Regions from separate parts of the Pseudarthrobacter scleromae genome, predicted to be linked through region 2. Evidence: riboswitches for the same ligand, from Rfam matches in the RefSeq annotation. Region 2 holds a riboswitch; each other region holds the start of a gene.
The links. Region 2 has a riboswitch for cyclic di-AMP ahead of IEX33_RS18770 (aggregation-promoting factor C-terminal-like domain-containing protein). Riboswitches for the same ligand answer to the same signal wherever they lie in the genome.
Positions count from the first base shown of each region.

Region 1: it holds a riboswitch for cyclic di-AMP, as region 2 does, so the genes downstream of both, IEX33_RS08935 (C40 family peptidase) here and IEX33_RS18770 (aggregation-promoting factor C-terminal-like domain-containing protein) in region 2, are expected to answer to the same signal.
Region 3: it holds a riboswitch for cyclic di-AMP, as region 2 does, so the genes downstream of both, IEX33_RS18265 (M23 family metallopeptidase) here and IEX33_RS18770 (aggregation-promoting factor C-terminal-like domain-containing protein) in region 2, are expected to answer to the same signal.

Region 1 covers NZ_BMKV01000003.1:179,296-185,364, forward strand. Annotated here, with positions in the region: gene IEX33_RS08930 (protein adenylyltransferase SelO) at 1-1,169, shown strand, start outside; gene IEX33_RS08935 (C40 family peptidase) at 1,313-2,164, opposite strand; cyclic di-AMP (ydaO/yuaA leader) riboswitch at 2,168-2,337, opposite strand; gene IEX33_RS08940 (dienelactone hydrolase family protein) at 2,637-3,620, shown strand; gene IEX33_RS08945 (aggregation-promoting factor C-terminal-like domain-containing protein) at 3,790-5,061, shown strand; gene IEX33_RS08950 (TraR/DksA family transcriptional regulator) at 5,081-5,440, shown strand; gene IEX33_RS08955 (DNA alkylation repair protein) at 5,437-6,006, shown strand; gene IEX33_RS08960 (DUF1810 domain-containing protein) at 5,990-6,069, shown strand, end outside.
Region 2 covers NZ_BMKV01000010.1:67,698-73,766, forward strand. Annotated here, with positions in the region: gene IEX33_RS18745 (hypothetical protein) at 1-5, shown strand, start outside; gene IEX33_RS18750 (SixA phosphatase family protein) at 42-569, opposite strand; gene IEX33_RS18755 (winged helix-turn-helix domain-containing protein) at 639-1,505, opposite strand; gene IEX33_RS18760 (response regulator transcription factor) at 2,207-2,947, shown strand; gene IEX33_RS18765 (sensor histidine kinase) at 2,955-4,484, shown strand; cyclic di-AMP (ydaO/yuaA leader) riboswitch at 4,578-4,740, shown strand; gene IEX33_RS18770 (aggregation-promoting factor C-terminal-like domain-containing protein) at 4,746-5,459, shown strand; gene IEX33_RS18775 (glyoxalase superfamily protein) at 5,456-5,860, opposite strand; gene upp (uracil phosphoribosyltransferase) at 5,907-6,069, opposite strand, start outside.
Region 3 covers NZ_BMKV01000009.1:50,190-56,258, forward strand. Annotated here, with positions in the region: gene serC (phosphoserine transaminase) at 1-525, opposite strand, end outside; gene IEX33_RS18260 (metal-dependent transcriptional regulator) at 806-1,501, shown strand; cyclic di-AMP (ydaO/yuaA leader) riboswitch at 1,634-1,850, shown strand; gene IEX33_RS18265 (M23 family metallopeptidase) at 1,861-2,685, shown strand; cyclic di-AMP (ydaO/yuaA leader) riboswitch at 2,822-2,995, shown strand; gene IEX33_RS18270 (C40 family peptidase) at 3,066-3,776, shown strand; gene IEX33_RS18275 (NlpC/P60 family protein) at 3,934-4,713, shown strand; gene IEX33_RS18280 (HNH endonuclease) at 4,987-5,487, shown strand; gene mobA (molybdenum cofactor guanylyltransferase) at 5,527-6,069, shown strand, end outside.

The sequences.
Region 1 (6,069 bases), on a different contig from region 2:
TGGACGTTGGCGGGCGCCGGCGGGACGTGCATCTCAAAGGCTCCGGCCGCACACCCTTCGCCCGGGCTGGCGACGGCCGCGCCGTCGTCGGCCCCATGCTGCGGGAATACCTTGTGAGCGAGGCAATGCACGCCTTGAACATCCCCACCACCCGGGCCCTTGCCGTTGTGGCCACAGGACGCCCGGTGCGGCGGGACACCATGTTGCCCGGCGCCGTCCTGGCCCGGGTGGCCAGCAGCCATCTCCGGGTGGGCAGCTTCCAATATGCCCGGGCCACGGACAACATGGAGCTCCTCCGCCGGCTGGCGGACCATGCCATCAGCAGGCACTACCCGGACGCAGCCCAAGCTGAACATCCCTACCTGGAACTGTTCGCCTCGGTGGTGGCCGCCCAGGCCGGGCTGGTGGCCCGGTGGATGCTGGTGGGGTTTGTGCACGGCGTCATGAACACGGACAACATGACCATTTCCGGCGAAACCATCGACTACGGCCCCTGCGCCTTCATGGACGCTTTCAATCCCGGGGCCGTGTACAGCTCCATTGACGTCGGCGGCCGCTACGCCTACGCCAACCAGCCGGTGGTGGCTGAGTGGAACCTGGCGCGGCTGGCGGAGGCCATGCTGCCGCTCTTCCACGAGGACCAGGAACAGGCAGTCGCCCCCGCAGTGGAGGCGCTGGGGAAGTTCCGCAGCCAGTACAGCGATGCCTGGTTCAACGGCATGAAGGCAAAGCTTGGCATCAACGGCGGGCCGGCCGGAAGCAAGGAGGGGGACGAGGCATCGGAACTGGTGGACGGGGTGATCGCCCTGCTGAAGGACGGACCTGTCGATTACACACAGTTCTTCCGGAGCCTTGGCCAGGCCGCCAGGGGTGATGCCAGGCCGGCGCGGGGCATGGTCCTGGATCTCGCCGCGTTTGATGCCTGGGCTGGGCGCTGGGCCGGCCTGAAGCCCGACGCCGGGCTGATGGACAGCGTCAACCCGGTGTACATTCCCCGGAACCACCTGGTGGAGGAAGCGCTGGCGGCCGCCACGGAGGGGGATATGGGCCCATTCGACCGTTTCCTGGAAGTGGTGAGGGCCCCGTTCCATGAACGCCCGGGGCTGGAGCGCTACACCGAGGGGCCGCCGGAGGACTTCGGCACCTACCGGACCTTCTGCGGTACCTGACCCGGGGCGGTGCTGGCCTCCGGACGGATCAAGAATGACAACCGTGGAAGCATGACAAAGGCGGCAGCCGGGAGAACCCGGCTGCCGTCTTTATCTGGAGTGGCCTGGCCCTTACGGGCCAGCTGCGCCTGTGTCCGTGGTGACTATGCCACGCGGACGAAGGAAGCGCCGCTGAGCCAGCTGATGGAGTGAACGGCGGTCTGGTTGCCGTTCACGCCGCCGCTGACAACCTGGCCGTCGCCGGCGTAGACGCCCACGTGGCCGGCGGTGATCACCAGGTCACCGGGAGCGGGGGTGCCCACGGTGGTGCCGTACTGGTAGAACTGGCCCGGGGCGAGGTCGCCGACCGACTTGCCGACCGTGCGCAGGGCTTTCTCCACCATGGCGGTGCAGTCCTGGATCTGGCCCACCTGGCCGTAGGCGTTGGCCAGGATGGCTGCTCCGGCGCCGCTGCCCGTGGCTGCAACCGGGGCTGATGCGTAGGACATGTTCATTCCGGTGTTCGCCGGGGTAGTAACAGCAGCGGTCTGGACCGGAGCCGGTGCCGGTGCTGCAGCCGGTGCAACGTAGGCTGCGGCCGGAGCGGCCGGAGCAGATCCCGCGGCGGGAATCTGGATCTGGTCACCGGGGTAGATGATCGTGGAGACGGAAAGCCCGTTGGCTGACAGGACGTCATTCAGGCTGACACCGTGCATCGACGCAATGGCACCAAGGGTGTCGCCCGATACAACCGTGTGGACGTTGCCGGCTGCTGCGGCGGGGGCTGCGACTGCTGCCGCAGGGGCGGCCGAAGCCTGGACGCTAGCGGTCTCGGTGGTGTCCGGACCGTTCACACCGGCGTGGGCCGGGGCGCCGACGCCGAAGGCAATGCCGGAGGCTGCTGCTACGGCCAGAGCCGGACGGCCCAGGGACTTGGCCGAAACAGCCAGCCCTTCGATCGCGATGGAGCGGGCCGGCGTTGCGCGGTGACGGGCAGTGGTGGAATTTTTTGACACAGTTGATCGCCTCTCCCATGCCTGCGGGGTGAGCTGTCGGGTTCGGGTTGGAGATACCCGGCCGGTAACACCTCCGAATGGAACGGACGCGCTATCGACTTAACCCCAAGGCCTTCAAAGGCCGCGGAAACTTGGTTCCCCCGTCCCTGCCAGCTGGAAAGCGTTGGTTCCCGGGTCAGTGGCAGGGCTCGGCATTCTGACGGGGAATGTCCCGTCTGGGAGGGACACTTGAAGACCATAACCCGACTTAGCACCCATTGTCACATTTGGATAACATGCGAGGCGATTCTCTCGGTTTGGCTATCGACTGGATTTCGCGTGCCACAGCGCCCCCGGGGCGAAGTGCAGGCGCGCCGATTTTGCAGGGCAATGATGTTTATCACAAAGCGATAAAGGACGGGCAAAGATCGCCGCTGAACCTTGTCCGGAGGTGGCTGGGGGAGGAGTATGTTCGTCACCCCGAGGAGGCACTGTGACGCAGCTTGGCAAGTATGAGAAGTACCTGATTGAGGAATTCTTTGACGACTACCGGTCCGGCGCGCTGAGCCAGCGGACCTTTACCCGGCGGGTTGCTTTCATTACCGGCAGCATGGCGGCGGCGTCGGCGGCGATGCTGCTGGTGGGTTGTACCCCCAGCGAGGTGCCGCGGAGCACCGACCCCATGCCCACCCCGGAACCGTCCCCGACGTCCCCGACGTCCGCTGCCGGGACTGCGGGGTCGGGAGCGGTGCCCGGGGCTAAAAGCCCGCTCTCTGTCCCTGAGGGTGCGCCAGGATTGACGACGGCGTCCGTCCAGTTTCCGTCCGGCGGCGCCTCCGTCAGTGCCTACCTGGCCAGGCCCGAGCAGGAAGGGCGCGCTCCTGCCGTGTTGATCTGCCATGAGAACCGCGGGCTGACGCCCCACATCGAAGACGTGGCCCGCCGCTTCGCGAAGGAGGGGTATGCCGCCCTGGCGCTTGACCTGCTCAGCCGTGAAGGTGGGACGGCCGGCATGGACCGCGACGCCGTACCCGGCGCCCTCACCCAGGCCGGCGCCCAGCGGCACGTGGCCGACTTTGCGGCAGCACTGGAGTACCTCCAGGCCCAGGACTTCGTGGACGGTGGCCGCGTCGCCATGACCGGCTACTGCTTCGGCGGCGGCATCACCTGGCAGGCGGCCGCCGAACTGGACGGCTTGAAGGCAACTGCGGCGTTCTATGGACCCGCCCCCGACCTGGCCAAAGTACCGGACATCAAGGCGGCCGTATTCGGGGTCTACGCTGAACTCGATCAACGCATCACCGGGCCAATGCCTGCGCTCAAGGATGCGCTGGCAGCCTCCGGTGTTGTCCACCAGCTCACGGTCTACCCCGGCGTGGACCATGCCTTCCATAACGACACCGGCGACCGCTACAACGAAGCCCAGGCGACGGCCGCGTGGAATGACACCCTTGCCTGGTTCGGCCAGCATTTGTAAGAGGCCGGCACTTCTGCCCTTTCCGTCAACGTAACTGCCTTCGGTCCATAACGATGTAGAAACGTCCGCCTTCAACCTGAGGGTGAAGGCGGTAGGCTTCCCGACTATGTGCCGGTTCGTTACCAAACCCAGGGCGCGGCTCGCCGCGGCGCTTCTTTCATTTGCGCTGGTGGGAACCCTATGGCTTACGCCGGCGGGTGCTGCGGAGGTCCCGCCCGGCGATTTCCCGTCCTGGGAGGAGGTGCAGGACGCGAAGGAGAGCGAGGCCAAAAAGACCGCGGAAATTGCCAGGATAGGTGGCTTACTGTCCGCCCTTCAGGACCAGTCCGAGGCCGCAGGCTCCGCCGCGGTGCAGGCAGCAGCGGAGTACGCGGTGACGGACGCGGCTTTGCAGGCTGCATCTGCCAAGGTGGAAGTCCTGGCGGCACAGACCGAGCAGGCTCACTTTGACCTTGTCCAGCACAGGAAAGAGCTCGGTGCGCTGGCGGCCCAGTCATACAAAACCGGCGGTACGAACATGGGGTTCTTTGTTGCCCTCGACGCCGTCCAGAGCAACACCGTGCACGGGCTCAACGTGGTGCAGATCGTGGGGGACAAGACCGCCGCACTCGTGCACAAGGCGTCGGTCGCAGGAAAGATCGCTGCTGCGCTGGCGGCCCAGGAACAGGCTGCGAAGGATGAGCGCGGGCGGCTGTCCCTTGAAGCCGAAGCCAGGCTCACGGAGGCCCGGTCCGCCCAGGACGCCGTGACCCGCCAGGCGGCGGAGGAAAAGCAACGCAGCGGGCAGCTAACGGCGCAGCTGGCGTCGCTCAAAGGCACGACGGCGGAGGTGGAGAACGCCTACCGGCAGGGCCAGGCGGCGCTGGCCGCCTACGAGGCATCCCAGGCGGCCAAACGCGCCGCGGCTGAAGGACAGTCCCGCCGGCAGGCCGACGCGGCTGCCCGGCCCGCACCGCTGCCCGCCGCCGGGCCCGCGGCTCCGGAAGCGCCCCAGCCCGGCGGCCCAGCCCCCGCGCCCGTCAATCCGGCTCCGGCGGACCCGGCTCCGACAAACCCTGCCCCGGCCAGCCCGCCCCCTGCGCCGCCAAGCCCGCCGCCCGTCGTCGTGCCTTCCCTCCCCGGCGGCGCGGTCAATGACCCGGCAGGAGCTAAAAGCTACGCCTCCACCAGGTTGGGCGCCCACGGCTGGGGCCAGGACCAGTTCCTCTGCCTGGCCCAGCTGTGGACCAAGGAATCGAACTGGCTGACCACCGCCACCAACCCCTATTCGGGCGCCTACGGAATCGCGCAGGCCCTGCCGCCAGGCAAGTACTCCAGTGCTGGTGCCGACTGGCTTACCAGCTACCGGACGCAGATCGACTGGGGGCTGGGCTACATCCGGGAGCGGTACGGCTCGCCCTGCGCCGCCTGGAACCACTCCATGGCAAAGAACTGGTACTGACCCCGCGTAGGCTTTTCCCATGCCTGACTATGAACGCTTCCGGATCCTTCTTGAGGAGGAACGGGAGCGGAAGGTGGCCCTCCTGCCGGCCCTACGCGCAGACATCGCCTCCGCCAACTCGGCGCGCCAGGATTCGAATGTGGACGACGAACATGACCCGGAAGGCTCCACCATCGCTTTCGAGCTGTCCCAGGCGTCCGCCCTGCTGAAGCAAAGCAGCGCAGGGCTGGACCAAGTGGACGCCGCCCTGGCCAGGATTGCCGCCGGTACATACGGGACCTGTGCTGTGTGCGGGGAAGCCATCGCCGAAGGCAGGCTGGAGGCACGGCCGTGGACCCCGTTCTGTATCCGCCACGCATCGGCGGGCCGCGGCCAATGAGCAGCACCCTGGACCGGGTGTCCGCTGCTGCAGGCTTCGTTGATCGCACCCTGCAGAATGAGGGCGCCTGGTACCGGGCGGACGACGTCGAGGACAGGCTGGGCGGGCAGCTGGCCTCCTACGGCTCCTCGGTGGGCGCAGTCCGGGGAACCGTCCGCGACGCCCTCCGGAAATACAAGGACCTCGACCACGACGCCGTTGTCCAGCTGGCGTCCGCCCTCTGGGGCCAGCCCAGGCCCGGTTCCCGAGCCGTTTTTGAGCGCAGGCTCGCCGCTGTTGTGCTGCTGCAATCCACCAGGGCACTCCTGCGCCACTCGGACCTGACCCGTATTGAGGGCTTCCTGCGGTCTGCTGGGACCCGGGAACTGGTGGAGCCGCTGCTGTCCGACGTCGTGGCGCCGTTCCTGGCGGGGCTCGGCGGGCGGGACCGGCAGCGCGCAGCCGTGGTCCTGGCCCGGTGGCGGACGGACTCCGACAGCCAGCTGCGCACCGCCGCCGCCTTTATTGACCAGCAAGCCGCCCCCGAAGCCCCACCACAAGGAGACACCCATGAACGATCCCTATAACCTTGACCGGTTCGTCGCCGCCCAGGACAGCGGCGGCACATACGGCCAGGCGTTGGCGGAACT
Region 2 (6,069 bases):
GCTGACCCCAGGCGGCAGGGTCGCCGCAGTTGGTAGGCGAGTTAATGCGCGCGGGGGACCTTGAACCTGGTGATGCGCGCGTCCTGCCCGTCCAGCTCCGCCCATGACTTTTCAGTCTCAAGGACTGTGAGGGCGTTGGTGGGGTATCTGGTGGCGGCGTCCATGTAGGCGTCGTGGTCTGAGTCGCGCGAGGCCAGGTGCATGGCAAGGTCCTGCACCCCGGGCAGGTGTGAGATCAGCATCAGCGTGGTGACTGTATCCGGAACATGGTTGATGACCGTCAGCATCCGGAGCGCCGACGCAGCGTACAGCCCGTCCTCAAGCTTGGGCGTGGGCGCCTTGTCCCCCAGCTCTGAGCACACCCACGTGCAGGTCTGCCTGGTCCGCAGGGCACTGGAGCAGAGGATGAAGTCCGGCACGATGTTGTGCTTGAGCAGCCACCGGCCGGCAAGCGGAGCCTCGCGGTGGCCCCGTTCCTCCAGCGGACGCTCGTGGTCAGCCACCCCGCCCGGCCAGTCAGCCTTGGCATGCCGCATGATCACAAGCCGTCGAAGATGGTGCTCACTCATGGCCCCAGCCTAGCGAACATGCCAAGAGCCGCGGAGGCACATGCCCCTGCAGGGCGGCTGAGGTGAATGCTAGATCGAGTATTCCGGAGCGGCCCAGACAACAACTTCGGGGTGCTCGTAGAACCGGTACCCCTGGCCGCGGACTGTGCGCACGGTGTTGGCAAGGCGGCCCAGCTTGGAGCGGAGCCGGCGGATGTGGACGTCGATGGTGCGCTCGTTGGGCACCTCTTCGGCGTTGCGCCACAGCCCCTCAAGGAGTTCGTCGCGCCCTACGGTGCGGGTGCCGTTCTCCACGAGGTAGTTCAGGAGCTCGAACTCCTTGAACGTCAGGTTGAGCGACTCGCCATCCAGGTGGACTTCGCGGCGTGCCAGGTCGATCAGGACGCCGGACGGACGCGGCTCCTGTGCCTGCGACGGACGTGGGGCCTCGGTGCGCTGGCGGGCGTTGACGGTGGGGTCACCGAAGGTGGAACGGACGACGTCGAGCGCGGAACCCGGTGTGCCGGCCGGGGCAACGGCAACTGCTGCGTAGCTTTCGGCGCCGGACACGAGGGACTGGGCGTAGGCGCGGATCTCCTGGGCCAGCTTGGCGATGGAGGTTCCGGCCGCTGCCGCCGTTTCCTCGTCAATGCCCATGTAGAGGACAAAGCCGCGGGCAACGTTGTCGTTGGCTACGGGCCGGACAGTGTTTGGACCGGCCACCACGGGAGTGGGGACGGTCATGGGTGCCGCCTCTGCGGGCTGGACCGCACGGAGCTGCCCGTAGGAGCTGGGGTTGAAGCCCTGCGGCGCGTAGCCCTGGGAGGGGAAGCTGCTTCCAGATGATGATGGAGCCAGGGCGGGTCGCGGTCCAAACCCGGGGCGGAGGCCCGAGGGCTGGCCGGCCTTGGCGGCGTTACGGACAGAAATGTGGACGTATCCGGATGCAACTGACATGGAATGCTTACCTCAATGTGAATGGCCGTCATCGCGGCCCGAATGCTGGGAATCCCCGCAATGCGAACTGGGGAGGGGCGCCCGACGCTGGGCTGGGGGCGAATGCCTAAGAACTTCGGAGGGTGGGAAGGTCAGGCGTGCATTCGACAACAGCGCATGTCGGCAGCAGCGGATGTGCTGGGCCAATATTCTGCGGCTGCAGGTGCTGTTGAGTTCTTGTTCACATTGGAAGTGTGCAGCGTAACAATGGCAACTTGCAAGTAACAATGGACGCGATCGTCCGCATAATGAGACAGATTCCGCGATAGTGCTCCAAATCACAATTCTGGACGCTGTAAAAAATAACGGTTGTTATCCGGCATTCTGCCTTTTTATTGGTGCTGGACAGAATATTGTTCGATCGAAGTGGGGCCAGCGGTAGATTCGTTCACCAGAGCGTCTGATAGCGGAATCTCGCTCTTCGCCCTGGTGGCGTGTCCAGCCGCCCTTGTTTTTGGACAGAAAAAATTGGGCACTCAGCGGCTAGATTTCATTCGGGGATCTCAAAGTGCCGCCGTTTGCACGTCCATGACCGGGCGGCCGCGAGCGCTCAACCTGCACCCTTGGAACCCTCCGCCGGCCCAGCTCGCTAGGCTGGGATTCACAGCTTGCGCACAGGAACGGCATAGCCGGGCTTAAACCATTGATCGGAGAGTTGTTCCATGGCCACCTCCCACTCCATGACAAACAACCTCCCCACGCTCACTCATCCGGACGGCTCCCCCATCAGGGCACTGGTGGTGGATGACGAGCCGAGTCTTTCCGAGCTCATGAGCATGGGGCTGCGCATGGCAGGCTGGTCCGTGGCAGTTGCCGCCGACGGTCCCGGGGCAGTGAAAATGGCCAAGGACTTCCGCCCGGATGTGCTGGTCCTGGACGTCATGATCCCCGGTTTCGACGGCGTCGAGGTCCTGGGCAGGATCCGCGCCTTCGCGCCCGAGGTTCCCGCTTTGTTCCTCACTGCCAAGGATGCAGTCCAGGACCGGATCGTTGGCCTCGCGGCCGGCGGGGACGACTACGTCACCAAGCCGTTCAGCATGGAGGAGGTCCTGCTCCGCCTGCACCGCCTGGTCCAGCGGTCGGGCGTGGCCGCGATGGACACCGCCGACCTGGTGGTGGGAGACCTGGTCCTCAACGTTGACACCCGTGAGGTGACCCGCGCCGGGGAAGAGCTCCAGCTGACGGCCACCCAGTTCGAGCTGCTCCGCTACCTCATGGAAAACCCCAAACGCGTCATCAGCAAAGCGCAGATCCTGGACCGGGTCTGGAACTACGACTTCGGCGGCCAGGCCAACATCGTGGAACTCTACATTTCCTACCTGCGCAAAAAGGTGGACGCCGTCCACCCGCCGATGATCCACACCGTGCGGGGCGCCGGGTACGTCATCAAGCCGGCGGAGTAGGAAAGCGATGGCGTCCGCGCACAATACGGAGCCGCAGCCCCGGAGCTGGCTGAAGCCCGGCACCTGGCACCTGCGGACCCGCATTGTCCTCCTGGCCATGACCCTGCTGATCGCCATTTGCGGGGCGGTTGGCGTGGCGAGCTATGCCTCGATGGACGCGTTCCTCACCCGGCAACTCGATGAGCAGCTAAGCCAGGCCGCAGCCCGTTCCAACGATCCCGGCCGCCCTCCCTCGGGCGGCTTTAACGGCCGGGATCCCCTGGACGCCCGCGGCCAGAGCGTCGGAACCCTTAACGCCCGGATCCTCAACGGCCAGGTCAACAGCGGCGGTTTCCTCACCTCGAATACGACGCGCTCCCCCTTGTCCACGGAGGACAAACAGGTCCTGCTGGCCCTGCCAGCCAACGTGCAGCCGGTGGACAGGACGCTGTCCACCGGCGACTACCGGCTGGTGGCCATCCAGACCAACTTTGGTGACGTCCTGGTGACAGGACTCCCCCTGGCCGCCAAGGAGAGTACGCTCGCGTCCCTGGTGTGGACGTTCGTTTTCGTCTCACTGGGCGGCCTTCTCCTGATCGGCCTGGTGGGAACCGTACTGATCCGCCGCACCATGAAGCCCCTTGAGCAGCTCTCGGAGGTTGCCACCCGCGTTTCAAAGCTGCCGCTGGATGCCGGCGAGGTGGCGCTTGCGGTGCGCGTGCCGCCGTCGAACTCCAATCCCGCAACGGAGGTGGGCAGCGTGGGCCACGCGCTGAACCTGATGCTGGACAATGTGACCAACGCGCTGCAGGCACGGCAGAAGAGCGAAACCAAGGTCCGGCAGTTCGTGGCGGACGCTTCCCATGAGCTCCGCACGCCGCTGACGGCCATCCGCGGCTATACGGAACTGATGCGGATGACGGAACACTTCACTCCTGACGGGGAGAAGTCGCTGGCCAGGGTGCAAAGCCAGTCCCAGCGGATGACTGCACTGGTGGAGGACCTGCTGCTGCTGGCGCGGCTGGATGAGGGCCAGCCTTTGAAGCTCAGCGAGGTGGACCTGAACCAGCTGGTGGTGGAAGGCGTCAGTGATGAAAAGGTCATGGCGCCCGGGCACACCTGGCGGCTGGAGCTCCCCGACGAGCCTGTTGTGGTGGAAGGGGACCCGTCCCAGCTGCGGCAGGTGCTGATGAACCTGCTGTCCAACGCGCGCAAGCACACGCCGCCGGGGACCACCGTGGTCACCGGGGTGGGGAAGACGCCGGAGGGTGCCGCGGTGGTAACGGTAACGGACGACGGCGGGGGCATTCCGCCGGAGTTCGTGGACCAGGTCTTCGCACGCTTCGCCCGCGCAGACGCAGCCCGGACAGGCAAGGCCAGCGGGCCTGGCGTATCCGGCACTGAAGGAACCAGCGGCCTGGGGCTGTCCATCGTGGAATCCATTGTTGAGGCCCACGGGGGCAAGGTCACGGTGACATCACAGCCCGGCCGCACCCAGTTCGCGCTTCAGCTCCCGCTTGCGCACGGAGAGACGCAAGACGGCGCGCCGTCAGCGTGATCCCTGTTACCAAAATGTGACTTAAGCGCTGCTCTCCTGTACCGTCGATTGGGTGCGGTTCCCGTTCGGGCCGCATATCCGGATGACGCCAAGCTCTGCCGCTTCCCGGATTCCGCTTGAGCATAGGCAGAGGCGGGGGACCCAACAGTCCCGGGCACTCAACTGCCCTTGGGGTTAAGCCAGCACGTGATCTTTCCGTGTGGCCGGATGCCCTCATCCGAACCCGACAGCTAACTCCGCAGGTGTGAGAGGCGATCCATCATGTCTAAGTTCCTTACTAAAGCACGCCCGAAACCAGGCTCTGAAGCCGGTGCCCCGCGCACGTCAGGCAAAACTCCGTCCTTCGGCCAGCGCGCTGCGATCCTCGCAGCGTCCGGCGCCCTTCTTGTAGGTGTTGGAGCCGCGGGCCAGGCTACCGACACCGCAGTGCAGGTGGCAGCCACGGAGACTCAGGCGGCTGAGGCACAGTCGAAGCTGAGCATCGAAAAGAGCGAAATCCAGGCGAACCCGGCCCCCGCTCCTGCGGCTGAGCCGATCAACGTGGTCCCGCAGGCAGCCGAACCGGCCCCTGCTCCCGCTCCCGAGCCTGCACCCGCGCCGGCCCCGGAGCCTGAACCCGCACCTGCGCCTGCCCCCGCTCCGGAGCCTGCACCCGTCGTCGCGGTCAACGACCCCGCAGGGGCACAGGCTTACGCCGCCGGCCAGCTGGCCTCCTACGGCTGGGCCGCGGACCAGATGCAGTGCCTGCAGACCCTGTGGACCAAGGAATCGGACTGGACCACCACGGCCACCAACCCGAGCAGCGGCGCCTATGGCATTGTGCAGTCCCTGCCTGCCGAAAAGATGGCCAGCGCGGGCGCCGACTACCGCACCAATTACCGTACGCAGATCAATTGGGGCCTGAACTACATCCAGGAGCGCTACCAGTCGCCGTGTGGAGCACTGAACTTCCACTACGCCAACAACTGGTACTAAACCGAAGCAGCTTTCCCCTCGCGGTCCAGCGCGTCCCGGCCCGGGATGTACTGGACCGCCCACCGGTTCCCGTCAGGATCGGCGAAGTACACAAAATGGCCCCAGTCCTGCACGTCCACATCGCTGACGTCCACCCCGTTGGCCTTCAGCTGCGCATGGGCGGCCTGGATGTCATTGACCACGAGCTGCAGGTTTGAGCCTGTGCCGGGCGGCGCATCCGTGAGCCCTTCCCCTATGCAGATGGAGCAGGCAGACCCTGGCGGGGTCAGCTGCACGAACCTGATGGAGTCGCTGGGCCGCGCGTCGAAATCGGCGTTGAAGCCCACCTTGTTGACGTAGAAGTCCTTGGCCCGGTCCACATCAGACACGGGCACAAAAACGAGTTCCAGTTTCCAGTCCATGCGCACAGGCTAAGCCTTGCGGCGGGAAGCGGGAAAGGCTTGAGTCCTAGCCTGCGATGCCGTACAGGCGGTCGCCTGCGTCTCCCAGGCCCGGAACGATGTAGGACTTCTCGTTGAGCTTCTCGTCGATGGATGCCAGGACGATGGTGACGTTTGCGCCGGAGAGTTCTTCCTCCAGCTTGGCCAGGCCCTCCGGCGCGGCGAGCAGG
Region 3 (6,069 bases), on a different contig from region 2:
TGCGTCAACCAGCACCAGCGCGCCCTCGTCCGCACCTGCGACGCGCCTCACGGGGGCGGAGACGCCCGTGGAGGTCTCGTTCTGCGGCCATGCGTAGACATCAACGCCCGCTTCGGCCTGCGCGGCCGGGCGGGTACCTGGTTCGGACTTGATGATGGAGGAGGCAGCCAGGAAGGGCGCCTTGTTGGTGGCGGCCGCAAACTTGGACCCGAACTCACCGAACGAGAGGTGCTGGGCCTTCTGCTCCACCAGGCCGAAGCTGGCGATGTCCCAGAACGCAGTGGAACCGCCGACGCCGAGGACCACCTCATAGCCCTCGGGTGCCCGGAAGAACTGGCTGAGGCCCTCGCGCACCGACCCCACCAGGTTCTTTACCGGAGCCTGCCGGTGCGAGGTTCCCAGGATGGTTTTCGACGCAGCGGAAAGCGCGTCGATCTGCTCCTGCCGGACCTTTGACGGTCCGGCGCCGAACCGTCCGTCCTTGGGCAGGAGGTCGGCGGGAATAGTGATGCTGTTTTCGCTCACAGGTGCTCCAATTTCGGCGTGGACGCGGCTGGGGTCCGGACGGGTGGTTGCTTGGCGGACAGTCGGCTGTGACTGCAACTCCGGCCCTCCTCATTCTGCCTGAACCGGCGTTGGGGCGGGAACCGGCACCGTCATAGTCCAGACATTGAGACGGCCTGTTGTGACGGCCGCCAACTATTCGGACAAAGTCAAAATAGGCTAAGCTTTCCAACGGACTACGTCGCGCGGAAGGCGATACGGTGGGACAACGCAAGGTACTGCGCTCGAGGAGCTGAGCTGGATGACGGATCTGATCGACACTACGGAGATGTACCTTCGGACCATCTTGGAGCTTGAGGAAGAGAACATCGTGGCCCTCCGCGCCCGGATCGCCGAACGCCTGCGCCACTCAGGGCCCACGGTCTCCCAGACCATTGGCAGGATGGAGCGGGACGGCCTGGTGGTGGTCTCGGGCGACCGGCACCTCGAACTCACCGAAGTTGGCCGGAAGCGCGCTACCGAAGTGATGCGGAAGCACCGGCTGGCTGAGCGGCTGCTGGCAGACGTGATCGGCCTGGACTGGGCCTACGTCCATGACGAGGCCTGCCGCTGGGAGCACGTCATGAGCGAACGCGTGGAACGGCGCATCTACGAGCTGCTTGACCACCCAACGGAGTCCCCGTACGGCAACCCCATCCCCGGCCTGGCTGCCCTCGGCGGCCAGGCATCACAGGGCTTCGCCGACGGGGCCATCAGCCTGCTGGAAGCAATGAAGTCCTATGGCCCGGCGTCCGAGGTAACCGTAAGCCGCCTGGCTGAGCCAATCCAGGTGGAACCGGAACTGCTGGTCCAGCTGGACGAGGGCGGAATCCGCCCCGGGGCCGCAGTCTCGCTGGAGCGGGTGGGAGACTACATTTCGGTCCGCGTGCCCGGCATAGAGGGCGCCCTGGAGCTGCCGCCGGAAGTGGCGGCCCACGTCTTCGTTGCCATCCGGTAAACGTGCGTTCTACCCCGGTTGGGGCAGAAGAGGCAAAGATAACGGAATTGTTACTTTGGGACTTCTGGCCCTATAGTTAAAACCCAAGCGTAGATACTAAAGCGTTACCTGATCCGGAGCCGAGCTCTGCCAGCGGATCAGGTGCACGAGTCATTACTGGCAGAGGTGGGGGAACCACAACCGGCAGACGGGGGACTGCCTTGGGGTGAAGTCCGTCAGCAGCAAGCCTCTTCCAGCGTTGGATCCTTCCGGGGATACCTCTGTGCCGAGCTTGCCCAGGCGGACCGGGTCTGTGAACTCTCTGACCCGAATCCGACAGCTAACTTCGCAGGCTTTCCAGAGAGGAACCCTTCTTGTCCATGCAGACCCCCAAGGGGCGCCGCCGCGCGGCCGCCCCCGTTTCAACGCCGCGCGTTGTCGAGGTCATCACCACGGAACGCCCCCGCGATCCGCACCGTGATGCACGCCGCCGTCGAGGACCCTTCCGGCAAATCACGGAATTTGCCTCCGCCAGCGGGATCGGCCAGAAGGCCGGAATCGCGCTGGCCGCCACCGGGCTGGTGTTGACCGTGACCGTTCCGGCAACCAGCCCCGTCATGGCTACAGACAATGCCGGCAGCGTTACCCCGGTGGCAGCTTCGGCTGTCACACCGCAGCCGCAGGTATCGGCCGAGGCCGGCGCACAGATCGACTTCAGCCGCTCTGCCGTGGTGACCCAGGCCGATCCCGACGGCAAACTGAAGCAGCTGCTCAGCGCGCAGTCCGCAGGTTCCGTGTCCCGCGCAGCATCTGCCGGAAGCCTCGGAGCCCCTTTGGCCGCGCTGTCCACTGCTTCCCCGTTCGGTTACCGGGTCAGCCCGATCACCGGCGGCTCTGGTGACTTCCACCGCGGCCAGGACTACGTGGCCCAGTGCGGCACCTCGGTCCTTGCAGCAGCCACCGGCACCGTGACGTTCGTGGGCTGGCACCAGTATGGTGGCGGAAACCGGGTTGTCGTGGACCACGGCAACGGCCTGGAAACCACGTACAACCACCTCTCCTCCTTCAGCGTCGCCGAGGGCCAGACGGTCTCCCGCGGCGATGTCCTGGCGCTCAGTGGCACCACAGGTGCTTCAACAGGCTGCCACCTCCACTTCGAGGTCCAGGTCAACGGCGAAGTCGTCGATCCCACCGGCTGGCTGTAGTCAAATGATGGTTCACTCTCGAATCATCGTGACCTGCCGTGACCTGAATGTGACATTCAACGAAAACTGCTGTACCGTCTAACTCGCGTCAACTTTTCCGAAGTTGACGCTCTTGTGCGGATTGCCTAGCTCTGCCACCGCTCAAGGTCCGTTCGCATTTCATCGTCTGGCAGGGGCGGGGGAACCAATTTTGGTCTTTGCTTCAGCGAAGGCCTTGGGGTTAAGTCGCAAAGCTTCCTTGGAAGCGGTGTGGCCGGGTGACTCCCATCCGAATCCGACAGCTCACCTCGCAGGCATTGGGAGAGGCTACCTTCGTGTCTTCACGCCATCATTCTGCGCGCCACCGTGCGCAATCGGTTCGTACCAACCCCTTGGGCACCGTGTCCAAGGCTGTTAGTGCCAATGCCGGGACAGTAGGTCGCCAGGCTGCAGTTATCGCAGCCGCTTCCGGTCTCATCCTCAGCATGGGCCTGCCTGCCAACGCCGCGGACACCACCGCCGGCGTATCCGCTTCCACCGAGTCCGGGTCTGCCCAGTCTGCCCTCGCGGTGACCGCAGCACCCACCGCCACCGTCTCCTTCGAGCGTCCCGTGGTGAAGACCACCGCCGCTCCGAAGCCGGCACCGGTGCGGGCACAGTCGACCGAATCCGAGAGCCGGACTGCTTCCGGAACCCGGACGGCCTCCACCGCGTCGGCTTCCACCGCGTCGGCCCCCGAAGCTGCAGCTGAGAAGCAGGCCGAAACGGTTTCCTCGGCCTCTACCTCCGGCATTGCCGCACTCGCGTACACCGGCATCGGCCGTCCCTACGTCTGGGGCGGCACCACCCCCAACGGCTGGGACTGCTCCGGCTTCACCCAGTGGGTTTACGCCCAGGCTGGCGTCAGCATCCCGCGCGTCAACGCCTGGACGGCAATGACGCCTACCTCCACCCCGCAGCCGGGTGACCTGGTCATGCAGAACGGTGGCGCGCACGTAGGCATCTACGTCGGCAACGGCATGATGATCAGCGCGCTCAACCCCTCCCAGGGCACTCTGCTTCACTCGGTGGCCGCCACCGGAAGCTCCGCCTTCTTCACGATCAACAAATAGTTCTTGGGCCTTCGGGCCCAAGAACTATTTCTTTGCCCCACCACTTTCCACAAACACCACATCCCCGTTCGGGGCGTGCCGGCGTACCCCCAAGATGCCGGCACGCCCAAACCCCTTGGTGCCCACAACGGCCTGAGGAAAACGAAAGAGAGAACTGATGACTACTCGTGCCACCGCACGGCATCGCGCCGAAGTCACCAAGACCAACTCAATCGCCGTTATCGCCAAGGCTGTTGGCGGCAACGCCGGCGGCATGGGCCGCCAGGCAGCGGTTATTGCCGCTGCTTCGGGCCTGGTGCTGACCAGCGGCATCGCTGCAAACGCGGCTGACTCCAGCGTCCAGCGCGACTCCGCTCCGGCCACCCTGGAAGTTGAGTCCTCTGTCGAGGCGCCGATCTCCGCTGCTTCCACCATCGCCATCACCTTCGAGAAGCCGGCCGTCACCACCACGCCCGCGCCTGTTGTGGTTGTCGAGGAAGAGCCAGCTCCTGTTGAGGTCGAGGAAGCCGAGCCGGCTCCCGCCGTCGTCCAGCCTGCCGCAGCCCCCAAGGTGACCGCCAAGGTAACCACCGCCTCTGCACCCGCTGCAGCTCCTGCCGCTTCCGCCAGCGGCAAGGGCGCAGCCATCCTTTCCGCTGCGTACGCCCAGCTGGGCGTCACGCAGGACTGCACCATGCTGGTGACCAACTCCCTGGCCGCAGTGGGCATCAACTTCCACGACTGGCCTGCAGGGTACCTCTCCCTGGGCCGCACCGTAAGCGCCGCGGAAGCCCAGCCGGGCGACCTCATCTACTACGCAGATGGTGGCGCGGGCATGGCCCACATCGCTGTCTACGCCGGCAACGGCCAGGCTGTCCACGGTGGATACAACGGAAACCAGACCGTGGTGTTCAGCGCCAACGTTGGCTCCGGCCCTGTTTTCATCCGCGTGAACTAACGAGCCCCGCGTTAGCCGTTCCCTGGGGACGGCACGAAGAACCCCTGCCCCGCGGCAGGGGTTCTTCCATTTAAGTACGATGCCGGCGGAGTGCAGCCCGCAGCCACCCGGGGAACGCCCGCCAATGGACCCGACACGGCAGTTTTGGAAAACCGCAATTAGCTGATAATGCGCATCTATGTTTACTCTTGTGGTGTCGATCCATAGCCCGGACATGCCGAGGGCAGCCGGCCCTCGTGCCCCTGACGGGTGCGGCCGTGAAGAGGTACGTGCATGCGCACTCTCGTTCTGAATGCTGGATATGAACCGCTGGCGGTCATCACGTTCCGCCGGGCGCTGGTGCTTGTGCTCACAGGCAAAGCCAGCGTGGTTGCCGAGGGTGATGATCCCGTGGTGGGACCCCAGGAGATATTGGGCCGCCCGTCCGTTATCCTCCTGAACCGCTATATCCGTCCCAGATACAACCAGGCCACGGCTGTCAGCCGCCGCGGAGTGCTGAGGCGTGATGGCCACAGGTGCGCGTACTGCGGAAAAGCGGCCCACACCATCGACCATGTCCAGCCCAAGTCCCGCGGCGGTGCCGATTCCTGGGAGAACCTTGTGGCCGCCTGCCTTCGGTGCAACAACGTTAAGGGTGACCACACGCCGGCCGAGATGGGGTGGAAGCTGCGGTTCGTCCCGGAGCCCCCGCACGGAACCATCTGGCAGATCAAGGAACTCGAAAAGCCCACCCCCGCCTGGGACCCGTTCCTGCTGCCCGAGCGCGCCGCCTGACCCACCCCGCACCATGCCCTTGGTGACTAGGCTGGGGGAGTGGAAGAGAACCGGTTGCCCTTCGATGCCCTCATCCTGGCCGGCGGCCGGTCGTCCCGGCTGGGCGGAGTGCCGAAGCAGGACCTTGTCTTCCACCACGCCACTCTCCTGCAGCGTGCGATTGACGCGTCCGCAGGAGCCTCCAGCATCGTGGTGGTGGGTCCCCGGCCGGAATCTTCCGCTGCCGGGCTGATCTGGTGCCGTGAAGAACCGGAGTTCGCGGGGCCGGCTGCAGCCATCGCGGCCGGACTGGAGGCTCTTGCACAGCACGGCACCAGCACAACGGAGTACACCCTTGTGCTGGCTTGCGATATGCCCCTGGTCCACGACGCCGTGGCGGCACTGAAGGAGGCGCTGGTCCCGGGAGGGGGTGACGGCGTCGTGGCCCGTTCCGGTGACGGAACCCTCCAGCCGCTGGCTGGCATTTACCGCACGGCCGGGTTAATAAAATCAGCGGCGGAACTGTCGTCACGCGGTGCCTTAATCAACGGCTCCGTGCGCTCCCTCCTTGCTAGTCTGGAGGTGCAGCCTGTCACCGTCCCC